2 regions of the Paenibacillus sp. NPDC056579 genome follow, and region 2 is predicted to be linked to the other one. Evidence: a T-box and tRNA genes for the amino acid it is inferred to sense, from the RefSeq annotation. Region 2 holds a T-box; the other holds one or more tRNA genes.
The links. A T-box is a leader RNA that pairs with one kind of tRNA and senses whether it is charged. The one in region 2 lies ahead of metG (methionine--tRNA ligase), so its partner is inferred to be a tRNA-Met.
Positions count from the first base shown of each region.

Region 1: it has a tRNA-Met gene. The T-box ahead of metG (methionine--tRNA ligase) is inferred to sense a tRNA for this amino acid. The anticodon was not compared.

Region 1 is NZ_JBHTVD010000003.1:290,201-294,408, forward strand. It holds gene ACFQ88_RS13890 (anti-sigma factor) at 1-39, opposite strand, end outside; gene ACFQ88_RS13895 (sigma-70 family RNA polymerase sigma factor) at 46-615, opposite strand; gene ACFQ88_RS13900 (hypothetical protein) at 700-2,019, opposite strand; tRNA gene ACFQ88_RS13905 (tRNA-Leu) at 2,322-2,407, opposite strand; tRNA gene ACFQ88_RS13910 (tRNA-Ile) at 2,435-2,511, opposite strand; tRNA gene ACFQ88_RS13915 (tRNA-Met) at 2,523-2,599, opposite strand; gene ACFQ88_RS13920 (hypothetical protein) at 2,683-2,847, opposite strand; gene ACFQ88_RS13925 (phosphatidylglycerophosphatase A family protein) at 3,014-3,565, opposite strand; gene ACFQ88_RS13930 (2'-5' RNA ligase family protein) at 3,716-4,208, shown strand, end outside.
Region 2 is NZ_JBHTVD010000017.1:79,746-83,953, forward strand. It holds gene ACFQ88_RS36815 (serine hydrolase domain-containing protein) at 1-907, opposite strand, end outside; T-box leader at 1,167-1,442, shown strand; gene metG (methionine--tRNA ligase) at 1,616-3,244, shown strand; gene ACFQ88_RS36825 (ABC transporter permease) at 3,399-4,184, opposite strand; gene ACFQ88_RS36830 (ABC transporter permease) at 4,191-4,208, opposite strand, start outside.

The sequences.
Region 1 (4,208 bases), on a different contig from region 2:
AGGCACCAATTGGGCGCAGCGTTTATTCGTTTCGGTCATAACGGTTCACTCCTCCCCGTAAGATTTCAGATGCTGACGTAACGTCTTGAGCGTTTGATGCAGCCGGTTTTTGACCGTCCCCAGCGGCTCTCCCTTGCTTTCCGCAATTTCACTTAACGTATAGCCCTCCCAGTAAAAGAGACGGAGAAGCTGAATTTGCTTTTCGGATAAATATCTGTAGGCACTCTTAATTTCATCTTTCAGCATCCGCATCGATACCGTATCTTGAAGACAATCCTCCGGACGGCCCGCACCAAGCTCCGAATCTGTAATGACCTCATAGGAGACGAACCGTTGTTGGTTTCTTTGTTTGCGCAAATGATCTATCGTCATATTTCTTGTGATGGTCAAAAGCCAGTTGACAAACTGCCCCTTTCCCGAGTCGTATCCCTTCTCCGTCACCCAAATTCTTGTAAATACCTGCTGGACGATGTCATGGGCGAGCTGCGCGTCGACTCCCGATTTTACGGCAAAAGAATATACAAGGCGCACATACCGGTCGTACAGCATGCGCAGCGCAAAACTATGCTTTTCTCTAATCAGTTGCATCAACTGCTCATCCGTATAGGTTTGCACGTGTAAGCGCTCCTCAAACCAGTTTCATTTGGCAAAAAGAGCCCTCCGGCTCGGACAGTCAAGCCTTCGGGCAGTCAAGCTTAATTATTTTGCTGACGGATCGACGATGAACCAGACGTTATTCAAGCCTTGCCCCAGCATATCGCCGGCCTTTTCATCCTTGAAGAAATAATAAAGCGGCTGACCTCGGAATGTCGTTTGCTTGGTCCCGTCCTCACGCGATATCGTTCCAAAATCGTCTGCAGCAAACCCGCCGGATAGCGGAGCATGACTGGAGTAAAATATCGGCCAATTGGCTTCACATGCGCCATAGCATGCGCTCTTCTCCAAGCTGTCTTTGGTGAACGTGTACAACGTCCTCCCTTTAGAATTCGTCAGCATGGTTCCGCCCTTATCATGGTTAGTAACTTGAACAGCCGAATAGCCGGCTGCCTTCCATAAATTATTGACCCCGTGACCCTTCACGTCCCCCGGTTTTTCATCGTTTATGTAATAATATAACGGCTGACCTCTGTATGTTAGCTGTTGTTTTCCGTCTTCCCGGATTATCGTTTGGAAATCTGACGCATGCAGCTCTGAAGGAACCCATAGGTTGTTCTCATAATATACGGGCCAGTTAACCGCACATTGATCTTTGCATGCGCTTACGTTTTGGGTGTCCTTTGCAAACACATACAAGGTTCTTCCACTCTGATCCGTCAAGTAAGATCCTAACGACTTATCGTCAGCCACACGAAGAGATACTCTCTTGGCCGACTCCGCTTTAGCCGGATCGATCACCTTCTGCTCGGACAGCAAATCCGCAAGCGTTTTCCCGCTTCCTTTCACCTTAAGGGCTAGCGCTTCTACCGTCGCTGTAGCGATATGGTCGTTACGAAGGGAGCCAGCATCTGCTATCCGGGATAGACCGACTTGTTTCGCATAATCCAGCACATCCTCGTACCGGAAGTCGGAATCCTGCTTATATCCCAACGTTTCCAGAAGGACCTTGTAGTACTGGGACGAAGTGATAAGTGCAGACGGCTCGAACGCACCGTTGCCCGTTCCGGTCCAGCCGAGCTGCGGATTCGCTTTTAAATATGCCAGGATTGATTTGTTGGCGTCATTCACTTGATTGGCATCTGAAAAATTATCTGCACTGCGAAACTCCATGGCAGCATGCTCAAGACCTTTCAGACGCAAGAAAAGAATTGCCGACTGCAGCCTGGTCGTCGTCTTGGATAAATAGGCGTCGGACACTCCGTTACCATCTCCTTGCAGAATGCCAAGCTCTTCCGCAACCTGCGCCGCTGTCTTCACATTGGCAGAGGCTGCGTTATCCGCCGCCCATGCCGGTATCTGGAATGCGGATCCCCACAATAAAGCTCCTGCAATTCCTATTGCCGCCAAGCCGTGTCGCTTCATATTCAATCTACCTCCCAAGATGTGTAGTATTGCAAACCTTCATCTTAGGAAACGGCTCCGAGCCCTATTCGGTTTGATCGAATTTGAATTTTTTTTGAGACTTCATAGTAATGAGAAACCCCCTACCGAGGCCTTTCAAAGATGAACGACCGCGTTGAGAGGTAGGTTTTATCGCCAAATAGAATTTGCATCCGATTACCTCGGAAACTTATAAATTCTATTGTTGTCAAAAAAACCTTGCGCCTCCGTCATGCAAAAAGCATGAAAGCTGCACAAGGTTCGTTATGTACGCTAATGAAATATGGTGCCGAAGACCGGACTCGAACCGGTACGGGGTCGCCCCCGCAGGATTTTAAGTCCTGTGCGTCTGCCATTCCGCCACTCCGGCAAAATCACAAACAAAGTTCATGATTGTTGGTGGGCCCTGAGGGACTCGAACCCCCGACCAATCGGTTATGAGCCGACCGCTCTAACCAACTGAGCTAAGGGCCCACAAAAAAAATTGGTTGCGGGGGCAGGATTTGAACCTGCGGCCTTCGGGTTATGAGCCCGACGAGCTACCGGGCTGCTCCACCCCGCGTTAGTTAGCTAGTCTTTCTTAGCGACGAATCCAATCATACAATAATCTGCGAATAATTGTCAAGAAAAAACTTCATATTTTTTTTAGACGATATACCTTACGCCAAAACGCCCTTTTTTGGACCGGAACACCTCTACCTCCTGGGGACATTCATATCCGTAAATCCACCAGTCTTCTTCCATTCTTTTGGCTAAACAACCTGCCTGGAATTTCGTTTCGTACAGCTTCCCCCAATAGATCCAATTCATGTGCGTGTCACTCCGTTTATCTGATTTTGCCTATTCATGATCGATTGATTAATCATTAGTAGCATAACCAAAAAGAAACATCCTTATTTGGTCTTACTAAATCCTAAGCCGCTTTATTCCGCTGGATATGCACCGATATATGAGACGCCCACATATGGAGGCTAACTTATAAGCCTTGGATTCCTTGAGCCGGTGGAAGGTCCGTTCCGGTTCGCTTTTCCATATGATCTCTTTGATGATGCGCAAGACGGCTTGAAGCGGAAGCCGCAACGCTGGCGACCAGGTCGTCCAAAAACGTATGAACCTTGACTCCCGCTTTGGTGTCCAGCTCCTTGATAATGCCGATCTTCTGTTTATCGAGGTGACCGAACGTAGTGACCCCGATGCTTCCATACGTCAGCACGGCTCCCAAGGCTAAAGTCTCATCGCAGCCGAACAGCCCCTCGTCCGATTCGATAATCGATTGAAGAGGTTCAGAAAGCATCCCTTTTTCTGCCATCAAATCCAGCTCTATCCCCACCAGAATGGCATGCTGAAGCTCTCTTTTTTGCAGAACCGCATGAATGGATTCTACACAATCCTCAAGCCTTAGAGAGGGATTATAGGGGCTTTGCATCTGGTGCACGATAAACGCAATATCTTCTATCTTCACTCCGCGTTCGTTCAGCTTTTGGTACACGGCGGCTCTGACTTCCTGGCTGTGAACTTGACGCTTCATAATTCATACGCCCCTCGCACGAAGATAATAGTGTTTATCCTATTGTATGAACATGCTGTTAAAAATGTTTTCCACTTGGATGCGTAAGGGAACAGAGGTATAATATGAATACATGTAGGGAAACGAAATCTATTCTTGGGAGGGATTCTGATGTATGGCATATCCGTCTTTCCATCCAAAGAAATTGAACAATTCGCGAACCACTACCGCCGCAGATACGACCCTCACTATCCGAATATTCGGCCGCATTTGAGCCTGATCCGCAAGGAAGCATGGAGCGAGGAGCAGCTGCAGTCCATTATCGGACGCATAACAGGCGCATTGGCCGGGATGAAACGGTCCGAGCTGCATTTTAACCGGTTTTCCACCTTCTATCCCGTTCAAAATGTCATCTTCATGGCTCTTTCGGATCCGTATCCGATACAAAGGCTGTACGATACGATCCAAGGCGTTCTTTTGCCAGGAGAACACACGAACAAACCTGCAGCCTTCACCCCTCACCTTACCGTTGCGCAAGGATTGGGCAATGACGAGCTGCACGACGTACTCTCCAGCCTGCGGAATACCCGCCTTGATCTTCGCTGCGTCGTCGACAGCGTATCCGTTCTGCAGCAAAATAAGGACGGATTATGGAACGAGCTGC
Region 2 (4,208 bases):
GCAAGTACATCAAGCCGAACTTGGCCATATCTCTGGTGGTAAGATTAAGTCCCCAGGCTCCGCCCAGGACGCCTTGCGGATCTTGGCCCCAGGTTACGTTTTTGATGCCCATCGGGTCCAGCAGCTTGCTCTTGGCGAAGCTGCTGAGAGGGATCCCGAGCGCCTTCTGCAGCAGGACCGCCATAAGATGGGCGTTGCCGTTGCTGTATTTAAATACCGACCCCGGTTCGGTGACGACGTTACGTTCCAGTATATACTGGCCCCAGTTCGGAGACTCCATCATCTCGTTGGATGAACGTTCTCCGGTATTATCCCACTCGAGTCCCGAGGTCATAGTGAGCACATTCTTGATCGAAATGTCCGCCTTCTTCGAATCCGATGCCGTTTCAGGGAAATAATCTCTCAGCCTCTGATCCACGCTCTTGATGATCTTATCTTCAATCAGCATCCCCGTTAATGCGGAGGTGAAGCTTTTGGTAACGGACAGCACCGACTGCCGCTTCTCCGCATCCCAATCGCGGCTGTACCCTTCCGCAAGCAAATAGCCGCCCCGCACAAGCGCGAAGCTGTGAACGTTCTTGTCCTTCATTTGATCGACCATAGCCGCTAAACCGGCGGAATCGATACCGTGTTCTTCCGGCGCCGCCGTCTTCCACCCGTTCGTAGGCCAGTAGTCAAGCGGCTTCGCTTTTTGGATGGCCTGCACCACTTCCGTACCCGAATAAGGCGATTGCGCCTCAGGCAGCTTCGTCTGGGTCTGTGTCTGGTCCACAGGCTTCTTGCCGCAGCCGGCCGTAACAGCCAGCGCGCATGCCATTAGCAGCAATCCGCCTCTTTGCAGGATACGGCCGGTTGGCCGCGTTCCCGCAAAGCTGCTCTTTCTCTCTCTTTGATTTCTCTCCACCATACGGTTTCCTCCATTGCTCTGAATCCTACCGAACTTATGCGGCTTCTGTGCCGCTTTTGTTTATCTTTATCTCTGATAGGACCTTCTCTTCTCCCTACCTTTCCAGTATACAAGGCAATTGTGAACGAACTTTTACGCTAAAATGAGTATTTGCTAAATATTAGCTGAAAATTCGCTGAAAATTTACTCTCGCAAGCTGGGTTCTTCCCTATTGCTTTTCGTTCCAATCTGGATATAATGGGTTACTAAGGAATAAATGGAAAAAGCTTTGATGAGAAAGAGTAGTTGGAACGAATTCTTTGAACAGAGAGCTCCGGCAGCTGAAAAGGAGCAAAGAAAACGTCCGATGAATATGGTCTCTGAGCTGTGCATCGAACCCCGGTCTGCGTGTTCGCCGGGAAGTAGGCTGCATCGGGCGCACCCGTTACCGTGCTAGGGTATACCACCGCCTGCGGTGCCGTACCTGAAGAGGTCCGTATTGCGAAATGCGGATAAATTGAGGTGGTAACACGTGAGTCATACTCTCGTCCTTTCGGGGACGGGAGTTTTTTGTTTTTAGAGGTTGTTTAAAAAGTCCGCTTTGATAACGAAGAAATAGCGGGTAGTCATTCGACATCGAATCTTGAACGAAGCCGGGAAGTCCAACCTTCTCGGTTCTGAAAACGGACTTTTTAAACCTGTATTTAATAAAAAAGGAGGCTGTTAAAGATGAACATATTCATTGGAGGAGCTTGGCCGTACGCGAACGGCTCGCTTCACTTGGGACGCGTAGCGAGCTTGCTGCCGGGAGATATTGCCGCCCGGTATTTCCGGCTCAAGGGGGAGAAGGTGCTGTACGTATCCGGGAGCGATTGCCACGGAACGCCGATCGCCATCCGTGCCGCCCAGGAAGGCGTCGTGCCGCAAGCTATCGCGAGCCGGTATCACGAGGAGTTCGCCGAGTGCTTCCGGAGACTCGGCTTCTCGTACGATTTGTATACGCGCACGGACGATCCGTTCCATCATCGGGTCGTACAGGAGCTGTTCTTGAAGCTGCTGGACCATGGCTTCCTGTACAAAAAAGCCGTAGAGCAGACGTTCTGTGCCGTCTGCGATCGATTTTTGCCGGACCGTTACGTGGAGGGCCGCTGTCCGCATTGCCGGAGCGTCGCCCGCGGCGATCAATGCGACGCCTGCTCCGCGCTGCTCGATCCGTCGGACTTGCTGGAGCCGGCCTGCAAGCTGTGCGGCAGCTCACCGACACGGCGCGAGACGGATCATTATTTCCTCGCTCTGTCGAAGCTCCAGAGCCGGCTGGAGGAGTATGCTTCCCAGGCCGTCGGCTGGCGGGACAATGCAGTGCGGCTAACGCGGAGATATCTCGACGAGGGGCTGCACGACCGCGCCGCTACCCGCGACCTGCCATGGGGCGTCGATGTGCCCCTCGAAGGCTTCGAGGGGAAAAAGATTTACGTCTGGATCGAAGCCGTAAGCGGCTATTTATCCGCCAGCATGCATTGGGCCGAATTGAACGGCACCGACTGGAAGCCGTTCTGGTCCGAAGAGGCCGCGGCGTACTATGTGCACGGCAAAGACAACATCCCGTTCCATACGCTGATATGGCCCGCAATATTGCTCGGCGCCGGCGCAGGACAGCTTCGCCTGCCCGATGCCATATGGTCCAGCGAATATTTGACGCTGGAGGGCCGGAAGTTCTCCACGAGCAGCAACTGGGCGGTATGGCTGCCTTACCTGCTGGATCGGTACCATCCGGATTCGATCCGGTATTTCCTGACCGCCAACGGGCCGGAACATCGGGATACGGACTTTTCGTGGCGCGAGTTCATTCACAGCCATAACGGGGAGCTGCTCGGCGCTTTCGGCAACTTCGTCAATCGGACCTTGAAGTTTATAGGCAAGTCCTTTGATAGCCGGATCCCTTCAGGGATCATGGATCCCGAGGTGAAACTACGCTTGGAGTCGCTATATGCAACAGCGGCGGAGCTGCTGGAAGCCGGCCGATGCAAAGAAGCGCTGGAAGCGGTCTTCGCATTCATCCGCAGCGCCAACAAATATTTCGACGAGCGCAAGCCGTGGATGCAATTCAAGGAAAGCCCCGCCGACTGCGGGGATACGCTGTATACGTGTGTACAGATAATCGCCAATCTGTCCAACCTGCTCTCGCCGTTTTTGCCGTTTTCGTGCGAGACGATCCGCGCCTCTCTGGGAATTGACGAGCCGGGCTGGGGTTATACGGAGGTTCCTCCTCTCGCCCCGCTTCATTCGTCGGAGGCGTTGTACGAACGCATCGATACCGGCCGTATCGAGGAGGAGCTTGACCGGCTGCGCAACGGGTAATCGAATGGATACCCCGCACCTCAGAGCCCCCACAGACCGCGCTCCCCTGTCCTCTCTGAAAAAAAAGCCGGCTCCAGGCTAATCAAGCCTCGGAGCCGACTTTATTTTGGGTCACATGCACAGCCGAAAGAAATCCTGAACCGCGAATACACCGTTACGATCCGGCGCCGCGGTACCGTTTGACGCCGAAATTCCAGATGAGCAGCGCTATTGTCAGGAACACCGCGCCGACTACCGGCGTCAGCAGCGCGAACATCCCCCAATTTTCACGGTCGAGGAAGTATGCCGCCGGATAAAAGCCGACGAAGCCGAACGGCAGCACCCACGTCAATAACAGGCTGATCAGCTTGTTATAAATCGTCACCGGATAACGGCCGTAATTTTGCAAATTCCACAACAGCGGCAGGATGCCCGTCGGGGAATCGGAGAAAAACGACAGCGATGTAAAGAAAATATACACGCCTCCGTAGATCATGATTGAGCCGGCTACCAGAAGCACGAACACGAACGGATCGTACCAGGTCAGGTCCAGTCCCAGATGGGACCAGGAGTACACCATGATGAGAAAGCCAGTCAAGGCGCTGAACAGCGACGAGGGGTCCATATTTTCCAGCATCAGCTGCACCAGATTATAGGCGGGACGCGTCAAAATCCGGTCCATCTCTCCTTTAACAATGTAGCGTTCGCTGAAGCTCCACAAGTTAAAAAAGGTAATAAAAATACCGTATGGCACCATAAAGTAACCGTAGATGAACAAAATTTGCTGCTCGTTCCAATCGCCGATCGCCTTCGTATGGTTAAACACGACGAGGATGAAAAACAAGTTCAGCCCGTTGAACAGCAGGTCGGACAGCACTTCAATCCAGAAATCGGAACGGTATTCCATCCGGGTTTTCATGTAATTTTTCAAATAATCGATAATCAGGCCCGCATAAAACATCCGTTCTTAACCTCCTTGCACAAA